DNA from 2 places in the Cupriavidus sp. 22TCCZM01-5 genome. Region 1 is predicted to be linked to the other one. Evidence: predicted binding sites of a transcription regulator. Region 1 holds the regulator's gene; the other holds the start of a gene.
The links. The regulator FliA, encoded in region 1, starts transcription of late flagellar genes. The targets are predictions, from matches to a motif close to CTAAAGTTTNNNNNNNNNNNGCCGNTA.
Positions count from the first base shown of each region.

Region 2: AC3FNH_RS24055 (FliC/FljB family flagellin) is a predicted target of FliA. The motif match lies at 2,143-2,169, and genes of this name have one in related genera.

Region 1 covers NZ_JBYOJR010000028.1:19,979-31,309, forward strand. The annotation lists gene flgF (flagellar basal-body rod protein FlgF) at 1-614, opposite strand, end outside; gene flgE (flagellar hook protein FlgE) at 643-1,938, opposite strand; gene AC3FNH_RS22945 (flagellar hook assembly protein FlgD) at 2,002-2,673, opposite strand; gene flgC (flagellar basal body rod protein FlgC) at 2,699-3,106, opposite strand; gene flgB (flagellar basal body rod protein FlgB) at 3,122-3,529, opposite strand; gene flgA (flagellar basal body P-ring formation chaperone FlgA) at 3,771-4,520, shown strand; gene flgM (flagellar biosynthesis anti-sigma factor FlgM) at 4,666-4,974, shown strand; gene AC3FNH_RS22970 (flagella synthesis protein FlgN) at 4,987-5,448, shown strand; gene AC3FNH_RS22975 (NAD(P)/FAD-dependent oxidoreductase) at 5,461-6,690, opposite strand; gene AC3FNH_RS22980 (flagellar protein FlhE) at 7,016-7,465, opposite strand; gene AC3FNH_RS22985 (RNA polymerase sigma factor FliA) at 7,465-8,181, opposite strand; gene AC3FNH_RS22990 (MinD/ParA family ATP-binding protein) at 8,273-9,067, opposite strand; gene flhF (flagellar biosynthesis GTPase FlhF) at 9,079-11,331, opposite strand, start outside.
Region 2 covers NZ_JBYOJR010000030.1:56,563-67,893, reverse strand. The annotation lists gene fliD (flagellar filament capping protein FliD) at 1-272, opposite strand, end outside; gene AC3FNH_RS24060 (flagellar protein FlaG) at 321-692, opposite strand; gene AC3FNH_RS24055 (FliC/FljB family flagellin) at 807-2,045, opposite strand; gene AC3FNH_RS24050 (RNA chaperone Hfq) at 2,289-2,609, opposite strand; gene AC3FNH_RS24045 (methyl-accepting chemotaxis protein) at 3,493-5,379, shown strand; gene AC3FNH_RS24040 (MDR family MFS transporter) at 5,549-7,126, shown strand; gene AC3FNH_RS24035 (oxygenase MpaB family protein) at 7,139-8,071, opposite strand; gene AC3FNH_RS24030 (hypothetical protein) at 8,305-8,559, opposite strand; gene AC3FNH_RS24025 (BON domain-containing protein) at 8,874-9,329, shown strand; gene ku (non-homologous end joining protein Ku) at 9,413-10,414, opposite strand; gene AC3FNH_RS24015 (hypothetical protein) at 10,437-10,580, opposite strand; gene AC3FNH_RS24010 (response regulator) at 10,624-11,331, opposite strand, start outside.

The DNA of each region.
Region 1 (11,331 bases):
CTGCCTTCCAGCGCGCCCGATACCACGCGCACGGTCGGATCGGCCTCCAGCGGCTGCGCGCCCGGCCGCAGGCGGAACAAGCCGTCATCGCCGCGCGCGATCGAGTCCGCCGGCGGATTCACCACACGCAGCTTGCCGACTTGCGCCAGGCCCGCGGAGGCCTCGCCCGGGCCACGCGCGGTGATGGTGCCGTCGCTGCCGATGGTGACCTGGGAACCCGGCGGCACCGACAGCGGGCCGCCGTCGCCCATGACCGGCAGGCCGTTGCTGGTCTGCACCTGCCCGTCCTGCGCGACCTGCAGCGAGCCCGCGCGGGTATAGGCTTCGCTGCCGTCGCGCGCCTGTACCGCCAGCCAGCCGTTGCCCTGCAGGGCGACATCCAGCGGGCGCCCGGTATAGGTCAGCGGCCCCGCGCGCATGTCGGCGCCGGGCGTCGACGTCAGCGTGAAGGCGCGCGTGGGCGATTCCTGCCCAACAACCGGCACTGCGCGGTACATATTGATCTGCGCGCGGAATGCCGGCGTCGAGACGTTGGCCAGATTGTTCGACACGGCGGCTTGCTGGTCGAGAATCTGCTTGGCGCCCGACAGGGCGGTGTAGATCATGCGGTCCATGGCAGCGATTCAGCTCAGGCAGTCGGAGTTATAGATTGACCAGCGTCTGCATGATCGTGTCCTGCGCCTTGATGGTCTGCGCGTTGGCCTGGTAGTTGCGCTGCGCGACGATCAGGTTGACCAGCTGGCCCGACAGGTCGACGTTGGAAGCTTCCACGGCATTGGAGCGCAGCGTGCCCAGGCTGCCGCCCGCAACACCCAGCAGGGCCTGGCCGGATGCGTTGGTGGCCGACCACACGTTGTCCCCCTCGGGCTTGAGGCCTTCCACGTTGCCGAAGGCGGCCAGTGCGATGGTGCCCAGCGACTGGGTCTGCTCGTTCGAGTAGTTGCCGGTAATGCTGCCGTCGGCGTTCACCGAGTAGCCCAGCAGGCTGCCCGAGGTGTAGCCATTCTGGCTCAGCTGCTTGACGTCATTGTCGGAGCCATATTGCGTAGTGCCCGTGAAATCGATCTTGGCCTGCAGCCCCGTCGTGGCGCCGGTTCCTGCCGGCATGGTGATGCTGGTTGCGCCGGCAGCGGGTGACTTCAGGGCCCCCGCGCTGTCAAACGACAGCGTGACCGGCGAGCCGCTCAAGACATTGCCGCTCGTGTCGACCATGTACATCTGCCAGTCAGTGCCACCGGCTACAGCCGGCGCAGTCACAGGAGGAGGTCCCGGATTAGTGACGGCGCCGTTCGCGACCTTGGCAAAATACGCTGTTACCTGCTGCTTGTTCCCCAGCGAGTCGTAGACGTTCATTGCCGTGCTGTAGTTGAACATGTCGCTGGTCGGCATCACCGCTGCTGTCGGAGGCGTCGCGGCGGGGTTGGCGGGCGTCGTCGCGAACGCGTTTGTCGGCGGCGAAAGACGCGAGTCCAGCTGGAACTGCGAGGTAATGGTCGAAGTGGCGCGCGGGTTCATCTGCGCATTGCTGATCACCAGCGGCTGCGGCTGCACGCCGCCGCCCGGGGTCACGCCCGCCGGGTAGCCGGTGACCTGCAGGCCCTGCATATTGGTCAGGCGGCCGTCGTCCTGGCGCTGGAACTGGCCATTGCGCGAGTAGTAGACCGAGCCGTCCGAGTTGGTCAGGCGGAAGAAGCCGCTGCCGCTGGTGATAGCCACGTCGAGCGAGCGGCCCGTGGCCTCGATATTGCCCTGGTTGAACGACTGCACCACCGAGTTCACGCGCGTGCCCAGGCCGATCTTGGTACCGGCGTAGACGTCTGCGAACTGCGCGGAGGACTGCTTGTAGCCGACCGTGTTGGCGTTGGCGATGTTGTTGCCAATCACGTCCAGATTGGATGCGGCGGCGTTAAGGCCGCTTACACCTTGACCGAAACCCATGGTAGATCCTTTATATGTCTAAGTGTCGTTACGCTGGCCGCGCACCTGCGCGGATCGCCGAAATCAGAGAATGCGGCGGACGTCGTTCACGCCCGCGGTCTGGCCATTGCCGACGTCGACCAGCACGCCGGACGAATCGCCGCTGATGCTCTGGACCTTGCCGTAGACCAGAGCAACCGGCTGCACCGAGCTGCCGTTGGCCGTGGCGCTGACCTTGAAGGTGTAGTCGCCGTCGGCCACCAGCGCGCCCGCATCGTTCTTGCCGTCCCAGGTGATGTCGTGCACACCGGCAACCTGCCCCTTCATGTCGATGGTGCGCACCACATTGCCGCCCTGGTCCAGCACGCTGACCGTGACGGAGTCGGCGGTGGAAGGCAGGTCGACACCGATCTGGCCCGTTACGCCGTCCTTCACCGACACGTGCGAACCAGGCACCATCACCGTGTGGCCGATCAGGGCCGCGGAATCCATGGCGCGGCTGGCGCTGACCTGGCTCAGCAGCTGGTTCAGCGTCGCGTTCATGGTCTGCATGCTGCTCACGGTGGAGATCTGCGCCAGCTGCGAGGTCAGCTGCGAGTTGTCCATCGGATTGAGCGGATCCTGGTTGTTCATCTGCGTCACGAGCATCGTGAGGAAGTTGTTCTGCAGATCCGCCGCGCTGGAGCTGCCGCTCTGGAGCGTGCTGTTGATGCTCGAGGTGCTGCTGGTGCCGTTGACCGAAGAGGTAGTAGTCATGTCGCGTTGAAGTGTTCCGTTGTCGTTACTGGCCGATGGTCAGCGTCTTGAGCATCATGTTCTTGGCGCTGTTCAGCACCTCTACGTTCGCCTGGTAGGAACGCGAGGCCGAGATCATGTTGACCATCTCCTCCACCGGGTTGACATTGGGCATGACCACGTAGCCGTCGGCGTTGGCCATTGGGTGCGTGGGGTTGTGCACCATGCGCGGCGGAGACGGGTCTTCCATCACGCCTCGCACCTGTACGCCGCCCACGTCGCTCTGGCCCGGCGTGGGCGCCATGCCGAAAATGACCTGCTTGGCACGGTAGGCCTGGCCGTCCGGGCTGACCACGCTGTCGGCGTTGGCCAGGTTGGACGCGGTCACGTTCATGCGCTGCGACTGCGCAGCCATGGCCGAACCCGCGACGTCGAAGATGTTCATTGCTGGCATGCGTTTCTCCGGCGCTTACTGCTGGATTGCGGCCAGCATGGTCTTGATCTTGGAACTCACCACGGTCAGGTTCGACTCGAAGTGCACGGAGTTGTCGGCGAAGGCGACACGCTCGGTATCCATTTCGACGGTGTTGCCGTCGACGCTCGACTGCAGCGGAATGCGGTAGGCCAGATCGGCGTCGTCGCGGGTCGGGGCCTGCGCCGGCAAGTGGCGCACCGACGTGGTCGACAACGACACGCCTTCAGGACGGTGGCCGCGCTCCATGGTCTGCGCCAGCGTGCTCGAAAAGTCGAAATCGCGAGCCTTGTAGCCGGGGGTATCGGCATGCGCGATGTTGGAGGCAATCACCGACTGCCGCTGGGTCCGCAGGCTCAGCGCTTCCTGCTGGAAGCGAAATGCCGCGTCGAGTCTGTCAATCATGTAAGCATCTCCGTGTGGAGCAACCATCAGGCAAACGACGAAGGGCGACCTTCTTCAGGGATCGCATCTTAGGTTCACCCCTGTCACGCCAATCGGATGAATAAGGACGGGAAATCCATGCAATTCGCAGGGCTTGCCTGGCGCCGCCTACCTACAATGGGACCCGTTTCCTTGCGTGCGGTCGCGGGTCCGGCTGAATCGGCGCGTGACTGCCGCACATCGTCCTTGCTGGGATGAAGACATGAAGAAAATCGATCGCGCCGCCATCAGGCCGGCGCTGGCCCTGCTGGCAGGAGGCGTCCTGTCGGCCATGGCCGGCGCGCCCATGGCCGCGCCGGCACAGGCCAACCCGGTCGCCGCGCAAGCGACCAATCCATTCCCGGAAGACCCGGTGCGCGCATCGGTCGAGCAGTTCCTGCTGCGCCAGACTGCCGGCCTGCCGGGCAAGGCCAGCGTCCAGGTACAGCCGCCGTCAGGCGGGCGCGCGCCGGAGTGCGTATCGCCCGACCCGTTCCTGCCGCCGGGCACTTCGCCGTGGGGCCGCATCTCGGTAGGCGTGCGCTGCGGTGGTGAGCGGCCGTGGATTCGCTATACGCAGGCACGCGTGTCGGTGTTGTCCGACTACTACGTCGCCGTGCGCGCGCTAGGCCCCGGCGAGCCGGTGACGCCGGCGGACCTGGAAGTGCGCCAGGGCGACCTGTCCACGCTGCCCCGGGCGGTGATCACCGATCCGGCCCAGGTCGTCGGCGCCGTGACCGCCAACCGCATCGCGGCGGGCTCGCCGATGCGCAGCGACCTGCTGAAGAAGTCGATTGCCGTGAAGTCGGGGCAGACGGTCACCGTCGCAGTAGAGGGCGACGCCTTCCAGATCACCAGTGAAGGCAAGGTACTGGCTGATGCGGCCATTGGCAATTCGGTGCAGATCCGCCTGCGCAATGGGCAAGTCGTGAGCGGCCTGGTGCGCAGCGGCGACACCGTCGTCCTGCAGTGACCGGCTGAAAGTGCACCGCTGGACACTGGGATGCAGGGCTGGCCGGCGTGCGACAATGCGTGCCAATCCTGCCGTCGTAGCGAGATTTCCCTAAAGATTTCGCCAAGGCGTCCGTAATGACAATGGAACCCAGCAAGGAACGCCCGTGAAGATCAACCACTCCACCTCGTCCAGGCCGGCCGACGCCCCGGCTGCGGACAGCACTGTGCGGCCGCAGGCCGGACAGAGTGCTCCCGTCGCCACCTCGAGCGGCGTGAGCGTGAGCCCGCTGGCCGCGCAGGTCCGTGAAATCGGCAGCCGCCTGGCCAACGAAACCGACGACGACATCGATACCGCCAAGGTCGAAGAGATCCGCCAGGCCATCGCCGAAGGCCGGATCAGGATCGACCCGGGCAAGATCGCCGATGGCCTGCTCGCCACCTTGCGCGAACTGGGCCAGGGCGACGTCCACTGATACCCGCCAGCCATGAGCCAGCCCCTGATCCAGAGCCTGCAGAAAGAAACCGAAGCCGTCACGGCGTTCGGCCAACTGCTCACTGAAGAGCGCGAAGCCCTCAAGAGCGGTGATTTCCAGTCCCTGAGCGGGCTGCTCACACGCAAGGTGGAGTTGGGTCAGGCACTCTCGCGCCAGGTTGCCGCGCGCGAAGCCCAGATGGGCGCGCTCGGACTGCGCCCCGGCCCGCAGGGCCAGTTGCTCGGCCGCCATATCGACCCGGCAGTTGGCGATGCCTGGCGCAAGCTGATCTTCGCCGCGCGCGGCGCGCGCGACAGCAACCAGCTCAATGGCGCGATTGTTTCCGCGCATCTGGACCACACGCGCGAAGCGATCAACGTGCTGCGCCAGCATAGCGGCGGCGATTCGGGGCTGTACGGCAAGAATGGCAGGGCAGCCGCCGGCGTCGGCGGCGTTAGCCTGGCCAGCGGCTGAAGCCGGCGGCGTTCAGTCGTCGCAGTACTGCCCGAGCACGCCGAGCCCTCGCTGCGGGTCCCTGACGAACGGATTCGAGCGATCCCACGCATAACCGGCCAGCACGGATGAGATCATGCGGCGCACCTCGGGCGTCGCATTGGGATGAAAGACGAGCTTCTGGAAACTCCCGGCGTACCAGGCATCGACAAACGTACGGAAGCAATCGACGCCTGACTTCAGTATCCGCGCATAGTCAGCCTCCCAGTCCACGGTCTCTCCGGCGAACTCGCGTGCGATGCATCCGGCTGCCAGGCTTGCGGACTTGAATGCAATGGTCACGCCCGAGGAAAAGACCGGATCCAGGAATTCACCCGCATTGCCGAGCAGTGCATAGCCCTTGCCCCACAACGATTTCACGTTCGCCGCGTAGCCCGCGATATGGCGCGCAGGCGTATCCCAGACCGCATTGGCCAGCAGGCCCGCCAGGGCCGGATCCTCGTTCACCAGCGCCTGCAGGCGTTCCGTGTCACTGCCTGCATAGCCGTCGAGGAAAGCCTTCTCCGCAACCACGCCCAACGAACAGCGGCCGTTCGAAAACGGAATGGTCCAGTACCAGACGTCGACATGCCGCGGATGAATGCCGACGCGGATCTTGTTGCGGTCGAACGTGCCTGGCATCACGCGGTCTTCGACATGCGTGAAGATGGCGCTGCGCACCGGAAAGCCCGATGGCGATTCAAGCTGCAGCAGCCGTGGCAGGATACGGCCGAACCCCGAGGCATCCAGCAGGAAACGGCTGGTGACGCGATAGCTGTTGCCGTCGGGATCGCGCGCGGTCACCACCGGCTGCGCGCCCGACACATCCACATCGGTCACCTGGTGCCGGAAGCGGACTTCGGCGCCCTGCTTCTGCGCTTCCCGGATCAGCACGTGGTCGAAGTCGGCCCTCTGCACCTGGTAGGTGGTGCCCCAGCCGGGCGAAAACTTGTCGCGAAAATCGAAATCGACATAACGATCGCCGCGCGCGAACGCGGCACCGTTCTTGTACTGGAAGCCGGCTTCCACTACGGCCTGCAGCATGCCGGCCGCCTCAATATATTCCATGCTCTGCGGCAGCAGGCTCTCGCCGATGGAAAACCGCGGGAAGGTTTCCTTCTCCAGCACCAGCACGCCAATACCCTGGCGACGCAGCAGCCCGGCCGCCACGGAGCCCGCGGGTCCGGCGCCGATGATCAGCACGTCGGCAACTTGACTTTCCATTTCTTCCTCCAATGCATTCAGCCGTGTCCGCAGCACATTGCCGACTGAAGCCAGTGACCGGGCCCTCCCGGCAGGAGGCAACGCCCTGCAGGATCCGATGGGATCATGACGGAAGAGATTGGCTACGAAGTGGCTACGAAGAGCCGTGAACACTGTCACGAGACAGCATGGCGACATGCTACCGAATGATCGGAGGCATGGAAACAGAACATTCCGGGCTGGGGCAGGAGGCTAATGTGATGTGGGCCCGGGCGTCACACCGGCGCCGGCGTGGTACCCGCCGCCGAACCGTCGCAACTGCCGGAAGGCCAGAGGACAGTCTTTCCTACCGGAATCCCACGATCACCTGATTGCTCTTGCCCTGCAGTACCGGTGCTACCGCACCCTGTCCGGGCAACCGGAAAGCAAACACAAAGCCCTGCGTCGCGTCGTCGCCATCGAAGGCATCGGTCTGGCCCTCCGACTGCGGCAGCATCACGCAGCGTTGGGCATTGCAAAGATACGCCTGCAGGTCCGCAGGAGGTGTCCCCACAAAGCTGTAGCGCCAGCGTACCGAGGTGATGACGCCCTCCGCTTGCGGCAGGTTGCCGCTCGGCAGGATGGGAGGAGAAACGGTGCGCTGGCCACGGCCATACAGCGCCGGTCCGTTGACCGACGCACTCCAGGTATGCCGCGTGCCGGCCTCGGGTGCCGCCCGCGCATCGGTGGCGACCGCAGCCAGCGCGGCCGCCATGGCATGCATGACAACCCGCCCGATGGCCGCCTGGCTACGCATCAGAGCAGCCCGCGCAACTGGTTGCGCAGGCGTGTGATGGCTTGTCCGCGGATCTGGCAGACGCGCGATTCGGTCACCTCGAGCACCGCGCCGATCTCGCGCAAATTGAGTTCCTGGTCATAGCACAGCGACAGCACGAGCTTTTCGCGCTCGGGCAGCCGGTCGATGGCACGGATCAGCGCTTCGCGCATGCCGTTCTCCATCAAGTGCGTGAGCGGATTGCCGTCTTCGCTGACGCCAAGGTGGCGGTCGAGGAAGTCTTCTTCGCCGGAGCGCTCGAAGTCCTCATAGTGCAGGAGCTGGCAGCCATAGACCTCGTTGAGTACGATCTGGTATTCGCCCAGCGGCATCTCCAGTTCCTGCGCAACTTCCGAATCCAGCGGCGCGCGGCCCAGCTTCTGTTCCAGGCCGCGCTGCGTGCGTTCGATGCGGCGCGTGAACTGGCGCAGGCTGCGCGACTGCCAGTCGTTGGCACGCACCTCGTCGAGCATGGCGCCGCGGATACGCTGGCTGGCGTAGGTCTCGAAACGCGCACCATGCGTGTCCTCATAGCGCTTGGCAGCATCGAGCAGGCCGATCATGCCGGCCTGGATCAGGTCATCGATCTGCACGCTGGCCGGCAGCTTGGCGGCCAGTTGCAGCGCGATGCGGCGCACCAGCTGCGCGTGGGTCTTGACCACGTCGGCCTGTTCGAGCTTTCCCTGGATCGTGTACATGGTGGAATTCTCGTGAATGCTTGCTTGCAAAGCCTGCCCGCGCGGCGGGCCGGCGGGTCAGGGGCGTTGTCTGTTGCGAACGGTCATGACGTCAGGCCGCCACGGCTGCTTGTGCCGCCGGCGCGGCCGGCTCGGCGCGCAATGGCCATGCGCCGACACCACTGGCGGCCCGGCGCAACGCGGTCGTGGCTGGCGCGGCCGGGTAGGCTTCGACCACGCAGCGCCCGAGCTGCACGCTGCGGGTCACCAGCGGATCCGCCGGCAGCCAGCCAGCACTGCTGATCTCGACGCCCAGATATTGCCGCGCCGTGCGTGCCAGGTTCCCGGTAATCGCCTGCACCGCGGCCTCGGTGGCCGCCATGTTGACGATCAGGTGGAAATGCCGGCACGCGTACAGATGGTGCAGGCGTTTGATGCAGGCATAGGCCGCGGTGATCGAGGCCAGCTCCGGGCGCATCACCACCAGCACATTGTGTGCGGCACCGGCCAGCGCCGAGAGCGCGCCATCGGCATCCGTCGCGGCATCGAGCAGCACAGTGCGAAAGCCGGACAGCGAAGCCATGGTTTGGGCCCCGTTCGGCAATGCCTGGCCAGCCGGCAGCACCGCGACAGCACCGGCCGGGCGCACGCCGAGCGCTGCCTCCAGCGTCAGGCGTCCCGCCTGCACGTCCGCAAGCGTTCCGGCGGGTTCCGCGCCAGAGAGCCGCACGGCGTGGCCTGCCGTGGCTTCATCGACGAGCAGCACGCGTTCGCCTTGCATCGCCAATGCCTGCGCCAGGCCCGATGCAATGGTGGTCGCGCCGGCACCCTGTTCGCTGCCCACCACGGCGATCCGGCGCGTCACGCGCGGCGCCAGCATGCGTCGCAGGCTCTCCGCCTGGTCCATCGCGAGCGTACTCACGACGGCACTCCCGGAGCCATGAGCTGGGGCAGCCCGGTCATCGCATCGTCCTGCGATGGCACCACCGGTTCCGCGGAACCGGCGGCAACACCGGCATCGGCGCTGTCGACGGCGTCAGGGGTGACGGCGGTGTCGACAGACTGTCGCCCCGGATAGTTCTCCAGCACGTCCAGCAAGGCCAGCAGCCGGCCCATGCCTTCGTTCAGCACCGGGCCGGCCACCGCCGCACTGCCCGGCTGACGCGTGCCAGTCCGGCCTGCCAGGCGAGCCAGGAAGGCCGGTGCGGTGGCCGTCGGCGAGTGTTCCAGGCGCAGTGCGGTCAGCCCGAGCTGGAGCGCGGCCAGGCCGCCACCAGCAGCGCTGGCGCCTTCGCCATCTTGCGCAAAATGATCCAGCGCATGGCGCAGCGTGCGGAGCTGGGCTTCAGCGCTGTCAGCCCACAGCGACCAGCGCGCAACATGAGCGGCCTGCCCCGACAGTTGCGGATCGCACAGCAGGTAGCGCGTCTCGAGCAGCTCGCCCGAGGCGTAGTCGACTGTCCTCGCGATCACGAGATGCGCATCGATGCCGCCTTCCGGCGCGCCGCGGCCGCGCACGGGGCCTTCCGGCACGCGCACTTCAGCCGTTGCCAGCCACTGCACGGCTTCGCGGCCGCGCACCGGGACTTCGCCCACGGCGTGGAACGTCAGCGTTTCCGCCAGGGCATCCAGCTTCCAGGCCGAGCCGCCGCAGAGGACACGCGCGGTCTTGCGCGCGGCGGCCACCCAGCGTTCGCCGGACTGGTGCCAGCGCGCCAGCGTAGCACCCGCCGGCAGCGCATCGACGAGATGGACCACAGGCCGGGCCGCGCCAAGCGTGGCGCGCAGCGTGGCAGCCTCGGCGTCCGCTTCACCCATGGCCTGGCCGGCGCGGCCGGCAGGCGTGACCGTCGCGGCCAGCGGCATGCCGGTGCGATCGCCAAGCCAGAGCGTATGCAGCATCGACTGCGGCGCACGGCGCCCGGGCACCGGCACCTGCAGCGTGGCGGCCAGCGACAGCACGAACTGGTCGCACTCGCGGTTCACGTCGCGGCAGACGGCCTCGCGCACCTGCTGCGCCATCGGTCGCAGCGTGGGCGCATCGGCCGCGCGCTGCTGCCATAGCTGGCGTGCCAGGTCGAAGCCATGCCGCGCGGCGCTGAGCTCGCTTACACACTGGCTCAGCGCGTCCGTGCTGTCGGTCAGCGAACGCAGCACGTCGTCGGCTCCGCCCTGGCGGGCCGGCGCGTCCTCCAGGCCGCCTGCCTGCCTGCGCGCGGCGTCGGCGTCGGCGAACACGGAACCGCGGCGCGGCGTGAGAAAGGCGCGCTCGACCATCGCGGCGCCATTCGCAAGTTCGAGGTGTTCCGGCACGCGCTGGCCGGTGGATACGTAGAACACCGGCAAGCGGTGGCGGATCACCACATCCAGCACGGAGCCCAGGTGCGTGGCTTCATCCAGCTTGCTGATGATGCAGCCGTCGACGCCACCGCCTTCCGGCATGGCGTCATGGCGGTAGGCATGCACCACTTCGTTGAGTGTGTCGCCGTGGCTGGCGCCGTTGAGCAGCAGCACGCGCTGCACCGGCGCCTGCACGCCCGCGAGCATGGCAATCTGCTCGGACAGGTTGCGGTCGCGCTGGCTCATGCCGACGGTATCGATGATCACCAGGTGCTTGTCCTTCATCGCCGCGAGGGCGAAGCGCAGGTCGGCGGCATCCTTCACCGCGTGCACGGGCACGCCCAGGATGTCGCCGTAGATGCGCAGCTGCTCATGCGCGCCGATACGGAAGCTGTCAGTGGTCAGCAGCGCCAGGCGCTCGGGGCCGTGGCGCAGCACGTAGCGCGCCGCGAGCTTGGCCGTGGTGGTGGTCTTGCCCACGCCGGTAGGCCCGATCAGCGCTAGCACGCCGCCCTGGTCGAACAAGGCGTCCTCATTGCCGAGCACAGGCACCTTGCTGGCGAGTTCGGCGCGAATCCATGTCATGGCGGCCGGCCGGTCGCAGCCCACCGGCAACCTCGCCAGCAGCGTGCGCGCGAGCTGCGCCGAGAATCCAGCTCCGACCATCCACGCGAACAGCGACTCGCGCAGCGGGTCACCCGCGGCCACTGCTGCGGTAGCGGCCGCCGGAGCCAGGCCCGCCAGCTGGCGTTCGAGCAACGCGCGCATGGACTGCAGCTCACCGCGCAGGTCACCGATGGCAGCCGGCTCAGCCGCTGCCACAACCGGCTC
Region 2 (11,331 bases), on a different contig from region 1:
GCAGTGTTGCTGCCAGTGGCAGTCAGGGTACTGGTGTTGCTGGAGGTGGCGGTAGCCGCGTTGAAGAAGCTTGGCTTGGAGAGCTGGTTGGCCGTGCCCTGGAATGCGGCGAGCATGCTCTGCAGCTGGCCATAGGCAGACAGCTTGGTCTGATAGCTGCTCTGCTTTTGCTGGATGACCGTCAGCGGAGCCTGCTCGGCGGTGGTGAGCTGGTCGAGCAGCGAGCCAAGATCGAGTCCCGAGCCTACGCCAAGGTTAGAGATTGTTGCCATGTCTTCTACTCCAGTGTGCTACTTCAAATCCGGGCTCCGCCAGGCGGCTCAGGCGGGCTGGTTCACGAACAGTCCCTGCAGCTGGGTCATCGCATCGGAGATGCGCACAAGCTCTTCGGTGGGAATCTGCCGGATCACTTCGCCGCTGGTCTTGTCCATCACCTTGGTGATGACGCGGTGACTGGTGCTGTCAATTTCAAACTGGACGCTGACCGAGGCGGTACGAAGCGCGTCGGTCAGGCGCTCGAGCGCGGCATCGAGCGAGAGCGATCGCTGCTTGCCGTCCTGTGCGACTGTGCCAGGCTTGCCGGAAGCGGTCGCTTCGGCGGATGCGCCGGTTACCCGGCGGTCTGGCCACTCGGTCAGCTGGGTCGCCAGCGCGGCAGGCAGCGCGGACGAAGTGGTAGCGGCAGTAGCCATGATCGTCTCGACTCAGTGGGTTCTTGAAATGCTTTCCCAGGGCCGCAGCCCTGGGGAAACATTCCACGACAGCGCCGGGCACGAGGCCCGGCACCGGTGCTACGCGTCAGTCAATTAACGCAGCAGCGACAGCACGCCTTGCGTGGTCTGGTTGGCCTGGGCCAGGACCGAGGTACCCGCTTGTTGCAGGATGTTGGCGCGGGTCATGTTCGACACTTCCGTTGCGTAGTCGGCATCCTGGATACGCGAACGCGAGGACGACAGGTTGGTGATCGTGGTGCCCAGGTTGGCGATGGTCGAATCCAGGCGGTTCTGGATCGAACCCAGCGAGCTCTTCAGGCTGTCTACCTTCTGCAGAGCTGCGTCCAGGGTGGCCATCGGGTTGGCCGAAGCGCCAGCCGTCAGGTTGGCGGCGGTCAGCTTGCTGGTGTCGAACGTGAATGCAGCAGTGCCAGCGGTGGTGGTGGTATCGACGTTCGACATATCCAGCGCCACGTAGGTGTACATGGCGGTAGCGGCCGTGGCTTGGGTCATGCCTTGGTTTTGCAGCGCTTGGGCTTCGGTCGCGTTTGCCGGGGTGATGGCGACTTCAGCGAACCAGTTGCCATTCTTGTCCACCACGGCCGTGCCGGTGACCGCGACGCTAGCCGCAGCGATCCCCAGGGTCTGGGCCAGCGTGCCGCCCGTTGCCTCAGTAACGGTGTTGGCGCTGACTGCGGTCGTAGCGCCGAAGACAGCCTGGTAGTTTGCAGCGGTAGCGACGGCGGGCACGGCCATCGAAGCGGTACCGGCGAACGAGGCAGTCGCCGTGGCTTGCGGGCCATTCACATTGAAGCTTTGCAGGTTCAGGGTCTTGGTGCTGATCTCCTGCAGGTTGACAGCGATGGTCTGGCCGTCGTTTGCGCCAACCTGGACGTTCACCGGCTTGGCGGTCGACGACAGCACCTTCACGCCGTTGAAGTCGGTTTGTTGCGACAGGCGGTCGATTTCCGACATGCGCTGGGTGATTTCGTCCTGGATCGACTTCAGGTCCGAAGCCGAGTTCGAGCCGTTGGCGGCCTGCACCGACAGCGTACGGATACGTTGCAGGTTGTTGGTCACTTCGGTCAGGGCGCCTTCAGTCGTCTGAGCCAGCGAGATGCCGTCGTTGGCGTTGCGCTGGGCTTGCGTCAGGCCGTTGATGTTCGAGGTGAAACGGTTGGCAATGGCCAGGCCAGCGGCATCGTCCTTGGCGCTGTTGATGCGCAGGCCCGACGACAGGCGCTGGATCGCGGTGTTCAGCGACGATTGCGAAGCGTTCAGGTTGTTCTGAGTCATCAGAGACAACGAGTTGGTATTGATGATGGACGCCATAGTTGCGACTCCTATTTGCAGTGATTTACACAGTCCGGCGGATGCCGTAACGTTGGCCGACTGCGTTGCAGTGCTGTAGTGCCTCCGTTGCAAAGGTTATCGACCACGCTTTGCAAAGGTTTAGAGTGATCTTTGCAGCGTCTTGGCGTGCAGGACCAATGCCAGGCGCGACGTTTGCAAGCCGTTGCCAGTGGCCCCTGGGCTTGAAAATTTCTTGGGGGAGCGCCGCGTTCCGCGGCGGGGTCAGCGCCGCCGGCGCTTGCGCGGCATATAGATAGGCACGAAATCCGGCGATGTGTCCGTTTCGGGCGCCGGCGCGGCCTCGCCGTACGGGTGGACCGGTGTGATCATGGCAATGGCGTGCTTGTATACGACAAGCGGCTTGCTGTCGTGCACGTCCTTCGCGAGCATCAGCAAATAGTCGTCCAGGGCGATCACCACGCCTTGCAGCCGGGTGCCATTGCACAGATAGACGACAACCGGAGCGCGGCTGACAGCATGGGGCGCAAGTTGCTGGTGCTGCAGCTTCCGGCTGTTTCGCGGGGGCCTGGTTTCCTTCTTCACAACGACTCCGGAAGAGCCCGCATGGGTTCTGGCGGCTGATGGCGGTCCGCCGACTACTAGTACTGTTAACTAGTATGGTCCTGTCAGCGCGATGGGCGAAACATTCGCTCCCGGTACCGGCAACAGGCGCAGGCCCCGTGTGCGCCGCGGCGTGCGCCGGATCCGGACGTGGGTCCTTGTCTTTCACGCGCTTGCCGGCGACCGGTGCGGCCAGGTGAGAAGGGGAATACTTCAGGGACGAGAGTAACAAATTTTTACAAACACCGACGGATCGATTCCTCGTCAATGAACTAGAGGTTTTGCTCTAGATAATTTGTTGCATTTTCTAACTCGTTCGAGTTATGGGTCTGTCGACCGAGGCCGACAGACCGGCCGAAGACTTCCTGAAATGCTTACAAACTGGCGATTTGCACATAAGTGTGCACTGACATAGGATGATCCCGAAACTCCGGCCCCAGGCCGAACGGCGCCGAGAAGTGGCTTTCTATGCGCATTCAATTGGGGCCTTTACTGATAGAAGCGGGATTTACACCTCATGTAAGCACGTTTATATTCATACCAGAGCTAACTGGCTCTGAAGCAGTCCTGGAAAGCCTACGAGCACCCCGCGCGTGGGCTTCTTTTTTTGGGGGCCCACGTCGAACCGGCTACGCCTCTCGGCGCACCGCTGCCGTGTGACCGCCGGGATGCCTGGCAGGATTAAAAGGCACAGTCCGAGGCGCCCATCGGACGAAATGCGGGCACTTTCCCCCTCAATTCCAAATTCCCTTCAAGAAGTGTTCGGTCATCGCCGATAGGCAGCCGTGCGGCGGTTGTGAGCGGCAACGATCCCGTGCGCGCACACGACAAGAAAATTGATCACGGAATGTCCGGAGGGAGTGAGATGGCCTGGTTGAGAAACCTTGGCATAGGGACCCGCCTGTCCCTGGCCTTTACGCTGGTGGTGCTGCTGCTGGTCGGTGTCGCGGTATATGGCGTGGCCTCGCTGGCGGGCATGAATGCCTCCATGCACCTGACCGTGGAGGGGCGCCTGCTCAAGGTGATCGACCTGGGCCACGTCAAGGAAAATGCGCTGGAAATCGGCGTGATGGTGCGCGATGCCGCCCTGACCGAAGATTCCGCGCTGGTCCAGCGGAATACGCAGCGTATCGACGGCATGCGCAAGGAGATGGGCGGCACGCTCGATGCGCTGGGCAAGCTGATCGCGGCTTCCGGCCGTGCCGACCTGCAGAAGACCTTTTCCGATCTAGTCACCGCGCGCGAAGGGTATAACGGCCAGCTGGACATGGTGCTGCGCCAGTTGGGCTCGGGCGAGTTCGTCGGAGCGCGCGCGGCGCTGGTGGCGACCCTGCCCGCGGCGCAAGGCCCCTATTTCGGGAAGCTCGACGAGATCATGGCCGGCGGCCGCAACCTGTCCCTGGCCGCGGTCAAGCAGGCCGACGAAGGTTTCGCCTGGGCCCGCAGCGTGCTGCTGGGCCTGACGGCGCTGGCGGTGCTGCTTGCCGTGGTGATGGGAACGGCCATCACGCGGTCAATCACCGGCCCCGCGCGCGAAGCGCTTGAGGCCGCCGAGGCGCTGGCCACCGGCAACCTGCGCCACGCGTTCCATGTGCGCAGCGGCGATGAAATGGGCCGCATGCTGGCGGCGCTCGAACGTGCCTTCCGCCACCTGGCGGCACTGGTGCATGGCATCCAGCAGGCCTCCGGCTCGATTGACGGCGCCACGCGCGAGATCGCCCGCGGCAACACCGACCTGTCCCAGCGCACGGAACAGCAGGCGGCTTCGCTGGAACAGACCGCAGCCTCGATGGAGCAGCTCACTTCCACGGTACGCCAGAACGCCGACAACGCCAGGCAGGCCAACCAGCTCGCGGTCAATGCGTCGGATGTGGCCAGCGAAGGCGGGCGCGTCGTGCGCGACGTGGTGCAGACCATGGACAGCATCTCCAAATCGTCCACGCAGGTGGCGGAGATCACTGGCGTCATCGAGAGCATCGCGTTCCAGACCAATATCCTGGCGCTCAATGCCGCGGTGGAAGCGGCGCGCGCCGGGGAGCAGGGCCGCGGCTTCGCGGTGGTGGCCTCCGAAGTCCGTAACCTCGCCCAGCGCTCGTCGGCCGCGGCCAAGGAGATCGCCGAGCTGATCGGCGGCTCGGTGCGGCAGGTGCAGGACGGTGCACGCCAGGCCGAGCAGGCCGGCAAGACCATGGACGACATCGTCGGCGCGGTGCGCCGCGTGACGGACATCATGGGCGAGATTTCCGCGGCCAGCTCGGAGCAGACTTCGGGCATCGAGCAGGTCAGCCTGGCCGTCACGCAGATGGAAAGCATGACCCAGCAGAATGCCGCGCTGGTGGAGCAGGCCGCCGCCGCCGCGGAGAGCCTGATGCAGCAGGCCGGCGGCCTGGTGAGCGAGGTGGGCCGGTTCGACGTCGCCCAGAACTCTGCCGCGGGCCATGCGTCGGCCGCCGCCACGCCGGCCCGGCAGCTGGAACCCGCGCCGGCGCCGCCGCAGCCGGCACCGGCAGCACGTGCCGTACCGGCACGCAGCACCCGTGCGCCAGCCGTGCCGGCGGCGGTGCGTCCGCCAGTGCAGCGCAAGGCGACGCCACAGCCGGTGCTGGCCAGGCGCGCACCTGCGCAGCCGGCAACACAGCGCCAGCCTGTCGCACGTCAGCGCCAGGAACCGGTGCTCAAGTCCGGGGCGCGCCGGGTTGCGGCGCCCAGCCAGCCGGCCATGGCCGATAGCGGCGACTGGGAAACCTTCTGACCCGGCTGCGGCGCCGCGCCACAGACCATGCGCGCCGGGCCGCGCCGGCGCCAATGTCGCAAAGCGCCTACAATGGCCGCTCTTCCTGATCTTCGAAGCAAGAGCAGGCCGGTCCACCTGGCGCATGCGGCGCCCGTCGCGGCGGCCATGCCTGCCGCCGCTGGTGCCGATGACCGCCGTTCCCTCCCAGCCGCCCCGCGCGGCAGATGCTCCACCCCCGTCCTCTTCGACCTCCTCGACCGCGGCGCCTCAGCCGCCGGTGATGCAGATCCTGTTCGGCCTGATGCTCGCCATCCTGCTGGGCGCGCTCGAACAGTCGATCGTCGCCGTGGTACTGCCCGAGATTGCCTTGCAGCTGCGCGGCTTCGAGGACATGGCCTGGGTCATCTCCGCTTACCTCGTGGCCTCGACCGTGGCCACGCCGATCTACGGCAAGCTGTCGGACGTGCTGGGCCGGCGCTCGGTCCTGTCCTTCGCGATCGTGCTGTTCCTGCTGGCCTCGGTGGTCTGCGCGCTGGCCCAGACCATGCCGCAGCTGATCGCAGCGCGGATCCTGCAGGGCCTGGGCGGGGGCGGGCTGATCTCGGTGTCGCAGGCCGCCATTGCCGACGTGGTGCCGCTGCGCGAGCGGGGGCGCTACCAGGGCTACGTGAGCGGCGTGTGGGCGGTAGCCAGCATGGCCGGGCCCGTGATCGGCGGCTACCTCGCGCATTACCTGTCCTGGCGCTGGATCTTCTGGATCAACCTTCCGCTGGGCCTGCTGGCGCTGGTGGTGGTGCGGCGGGCGCTGCGCTTCCTGCCTGTCAGCGGCCGGCGCCATCGCATCGATTACCTCGGCGCGCTGCTGTTCGGTGGCGGGCTCAGTGGCGTGCTCGTGTTCCTCACACGGCTGGGGCAGGGCCAGTCGCCGCTGCGCACCGATTCACTTGCCCTGCTGGTCGCCGGGGTGGCCGCGCTGGCGCTGTTCCTCTGGCAGGAGCGGCGCGCGGCCGACCCGGTGATTCCGCTCGCCATGCTGCGCGTGCCGACCGTGGCCATCTGCTGCGCCACGCTGTTCTTCTGCTTTTTCCAGCTGATCGCGATGTCGGTGCTGCTGCCGCTGCGCTTCCAGGTCGTGGGCGGCGCGCAGGCGGATGCTGCCGCGCTGCGGCTGGTGCCGCTTACGCTGGCGATTCCGTTCGGCGCGTTCGCGGCGGGGCGGCTGATGTCCTGGACCGGCCGCTACAAGCCGCTGCAGATGGCGGGTGCCTGCGTGGCGCCGCTGGCCATCGTGGCGCTGGCCTTTGTCGACCCGGTTGCGGTATGGCTGAGCGCGCTGGTGATGGTGGCCCTCGGGTTCGCCATCGGCCTGCAGTTGCCGAGTGGCCTGGTTGCCACGCAGAACGCCGTGCCGCCGCAGCAGGTGGGGATTGCCACGGCGCTGACGTCGTTTTCGCGCATGCTCGGCGGGGCGGTGGGCGTGGCGGTGCTGACCACGCTGCTGATCGCACTGTTGCGCCACGGCGGCATGACGGTGACGGACTTGTCCGGCGGCGAAGACGTGCTCATGAGCATGTTCCACCGGGCGCTGGCGGCCGACACGCCGGCGGCAGAGGCGGCAGCGGTGCGCGCAGCCGCCGAGCGCGCGTTCCGGCTGCTGTTCCTGCTGAGCGCGGCCGTGTCGCTGCTGTCGCCATTCCTGGTCGTGCGCCTGCGCGAAGCCACGCTGCGCGGCAGCCCTGCCGCGGCCTCGGCGGCGGCCGAGTAGCCTGACGCCGGCTCAGGCGCCGCGCGCCACCCGCCGCCGCGCGCGCGCGGCCAGTCCCGCACCGAGCGCCCAGCGCAGTGTCGGCGCCAGCACGCGCATTCCAGCCAGCGACGCGGGGCGTCGGATCGACGGGCGATCCAGGTTCAGCATCTGGCGCGCCCAGTCGGGCAGCAGCGCAATGCCCGCGTAGGCCATCACGCGCACCGCCGGGACCAGCATCGGGTTGGCGACGGGTAATTTCATCACGAGCCGCGCTACCTCGCGCGTGCGCGCGCTGGCTTCGAGCTGGGGGCGCATGGCTTCCAGATAGGCCGCCACCGCCGCGCGCGAGCGCGGGACGGCGGTGGCGCCGAGCCGTTCGGCAATCTGCGCAACCTCGTCGTAGTAGCGGTCCTGCTCGGCCTCGCTCAGTGGTCCCACATAGCGCAGGTAGCCGGCCAGGAAGCTGGAGACTTCCGCCACGTGCACCCATGTCAGCAATGCCGGGTCGTCGGCGGCGTAGGGCCTGCCGTCCGGCGCGCTGCCGCTGACGTGCGCGTGGATGCGCCGCACGCGGTCGATCAGTGCCAGGGCGTCCGCGCGGCTGCCATAGGTCGTACCCGCGATGAACTGCGCGGTGCGCCCCAGCCGGCCCTGCATATCGGCGCGAAAGGTCGAATGGTCCCAGACGCCGGCCAGCGCCAGCGGGTGCAGCGTCTGCATCAGCAGGGCGCTGACGCCGCCGGCGAGCATGGCCGGGAAATCGGCATGCACGCGCCAGCAGACCGCGTCGGGGCCAAATAGCCCGGGGTCGCCGGGCGGGTTGTCGTAGTCGAGCGTCAGGCCTGAGTTGCTGCGCGTGAGTGCGCGTACCTGCGCCCCGGCCGTGGTGCGCAGGCGGCTGGAAATGCGGTCGAGATACTGGCCCTGGCGGCGACCCGCCGCCGGATCGGTGGAAGCTGGCAAAGGTGGCTGGATGCGTTGCGAGTCACGGTCAGAATACACGGGAAGACGCGAACGTGTAGGTCCCACCGCGCAATCGCCGTGGCCGGTGCAGGTACAAAAGAACAAAAAGAGCCGGAATCCCGAAGAACTCCGGCTCATTCAAATCCCGGCTTCTGGCAACACCGCATGTTGCTGCCCGCCCGGAGAAACATGGCGTTGGCACCGGGGATCGGCGCCCATCAGCCATATCAGCCTCACGGCTGGCGTTGACCGCCCGAGCCTCCCTGTCCCTGCTGATGGCCCTGCTGCGAGCCCTTGCCGCTTTCCTGCTGCTGCTGGCCGCTACCCTTGTCCTGATTACCCATTTGTCCGCCGCCAGAGCGTTGGCCCTGGTTGGAACCTTGCTGGCCGCTGCGTTGGCCGCTTTGCGACTGCTCCTGCTGCCGCTGGCCCTGTTGACCCTGTTGGCCCTGCTGCGATTGCCCCGGCTGCTGTTGCTGCTGTCCCATTGCTGTCTCCATAACGCGGCGAACTGCCGCGTGAAGCTTTGCCGCAAGCCGCATGCCAGGCCCGGCGACGCCGCTGGTGGCGGGATTCCGCTGGATGGCGGCGACGGCTTGCCTCCGGATTTACAAAGCGCTGCTCTGATTTACACAGCCACGGGCCGGTTGCGCAGCCGGCACCGCGCCAGGCGCCGGCCGGCTTTCCGGAACTCGCAGGTACGGCGTTTGCAGAGAGGAACCTTGAGGACTGCTCCACGCCATGTCGCGAAAGCAGCGCACGCGCTGGGGTGGCAGTCCGGTCACCTTGCAAGGAGAGAACCATGCAAACCAGCCGACCTACCGCTCCGATGCTGCGCCAGGCCTGCCTGGCGGCTGCACTGGCGGCCGTCGCGGGCAGCGCTTTCGCGCTTGATTCTGGCGGTTTCCTGCGCGCGGCCGTCGACACGGCCGCGCCGCCGCCGGCCAATTCCGCGCCGGGCATGCCGGGAAGGGCAGAAATCGACCGCGACACGGCGCCGCCGGCCCGCCATGACATGGGCGCCGACAAGGCCAAGCAAGCCGTGACGGACAGCGCTATCACCACCAAGATCAAGACCAAGCTGCTGACGGCCAAGGACCTGAAATCCACGGGCATCCACGTCAAGACCAAGGATGGCACGGTCAATGTGAGCGGCACTGTGCCGAGCAAGGAACAGCACGACATGGCGTTGGAGACGATCCGCGGCGTCGAGGGGGTAACGTCGGTCAACGACAGCCTGAAGGTGTCGTCGCGCTGACTGCGCCGATCAATGACTGGCGCCCGGTCGGGCGCCAGCACGGAGCCGAGCCAGTGGCGCAGGCTATGTGTGTATGTGTGCTTCTATGCTTGCCTGCGTCGCGCGGGGCTCCGCGTAGTGGAGGATGACTTGCCCGCAGCGGCATGGGTAGGCCGCTTAGCGGACGCGCGGCTGCCGGCCGCACGCCTGGCAGCGCCTGCATGCTTCTTCGCCGCGGTGCCGCGCGTGGTCTTGCGCGGCGCCTTCGTTTCCGCTGGCTCGCTCCTGGCGGTCTCTCGCTTGCCGTGGTGATCCAGGCTCTTCTTGAGCAGGGCCACCATGTCGATGACCTTCGCGCCCTGGCGCGGCGCTTCCGCTTCTTCGGCGGCTGGCGTGAGCTGATGGGTGTGACCCGTTTCGATCTTTTCCTCGATGCGCGCCATGAGGTCGTCGCGATAGGTATCGCGGTACCGCTCAGGCGACCACGCCTCGCTCATGTCCTCGACCAGCTTGACGGCCATGCCGATTTCGCGCGCGTGCGCGCCGCTGGCCTTGGCGCGGGATGCTTTCGGCAGCTTGAGGTGCGGGATCGGCAGCACTTCGTCGGCGAAGCGCATGGTGTTCAGCACCAGTGCATCGTCCTCGACGAGCATGGCGGCCAGGTGCTGCCGGTTGCGCAGCACGACCAGCGCGAGTGCTGCGCGCCCGGTGCGGCGCATGGTTTCCAGCAGCAGCGCATAGCCGCGTTCGCCGCGCTTGTCGGGTTCCAGGTAATAGGGCGTGTCGAAGTAGTAAGGAGGAATCTCGCCGGTGGGCACGAAGCTCACGATATCCACGGTTTGCGTGGCTTCGACATTGGCTTGCCGGAAGTCCTCGTCGCTCAGCACGACATACTCGCCCTTCTCGTACTGATAGCCCTTGACGATGTGCGCCTTGTCGACCGGCTTGCCCGTGCTTTTGTTGATGCGCTGGTAGCCGACCGGTGCCATGTCGCGCACGTCGAGCAGGTCGAGGTCAAGCGACTGGCTGCGCGATGCGGGTCGGAGCACGACCGGGATATTCACCAGGCCGAAGCTGATCGCGCCCTTCCAGATGATGCGTGACACGATAGGTCTCCCTCGCTCAAGCTCAAGCGCCCGCGCGTTGCGGCGGCGGGGGCGGAAGGTCGCCCGGTGGCGGGTCGATGACGGGTTCGGGCGGCCCCGGCGGCGGTTCCGGCGGCGGGACTTCCGGCTTGCGCGAAGGGATGTCGGGATCTGGGGTGGTATGCATGGTCCGGGACTCCAGGTAGTGGCTGATTGGTGCGGCGGCCGCGTCAGCCGCCGGGCTCCTCGAACAACCGGGTCAGGGCGTCCAGGCTGGCCGGCTTGACCAGATGGCGGTCGAAGCCCGCTTCCAGCGCGCGGCGGCGGTCCTCCGGCCGGCCGTAGCCGGTCAGCGCCACCAGCGTGGCGCCGCGCATCTCAGGCAAGGCTCGCAGCCGCCGGGCGGTCTCGTAGCCGTCCATGGCGGGCATGCCCAGGTCAAGCAACACCACATCGGGTTTGACTTGCGGCGCGCGCGCGACGGCGCTCTCTCCGTCCGCCGCCGTGACCACGGTGTGTCCCAGCGTGCGCAGGGCCATGCTCATCGCTTCCAGGGCGTCGGTGTTGTCGTCCACCACCATGATCACGCGCGGCGGACCGGATGGCCGCGGCGTGATGGTGTCCGCCGGATGCCAGTTCTGCCATGGCTCGACGGGGAGCTCGACGATGAACGTGCTGCCTTCGCCAGGGCCCGGGCTCTCGGCCCGGACACTGCCGCCGTGCAGCCGCACGAGTTGCTGCACCAGCGTCAGGCCGATGCCAGGGCCTTCCAGCACGGCAGGATGCGTGCCGGCGGTATCCGATGCGCCGCCGGCACCGTTCCCTGTACCGGGCTCACCGGACTCCATCGGTGCCAGCGGATCGAACAGCAAGCGCTGCAGGGGGCCGGTCAGGCCCATGCCGTTGTCGTGGATGCGCACGGCGACGCGTCCGTCGAC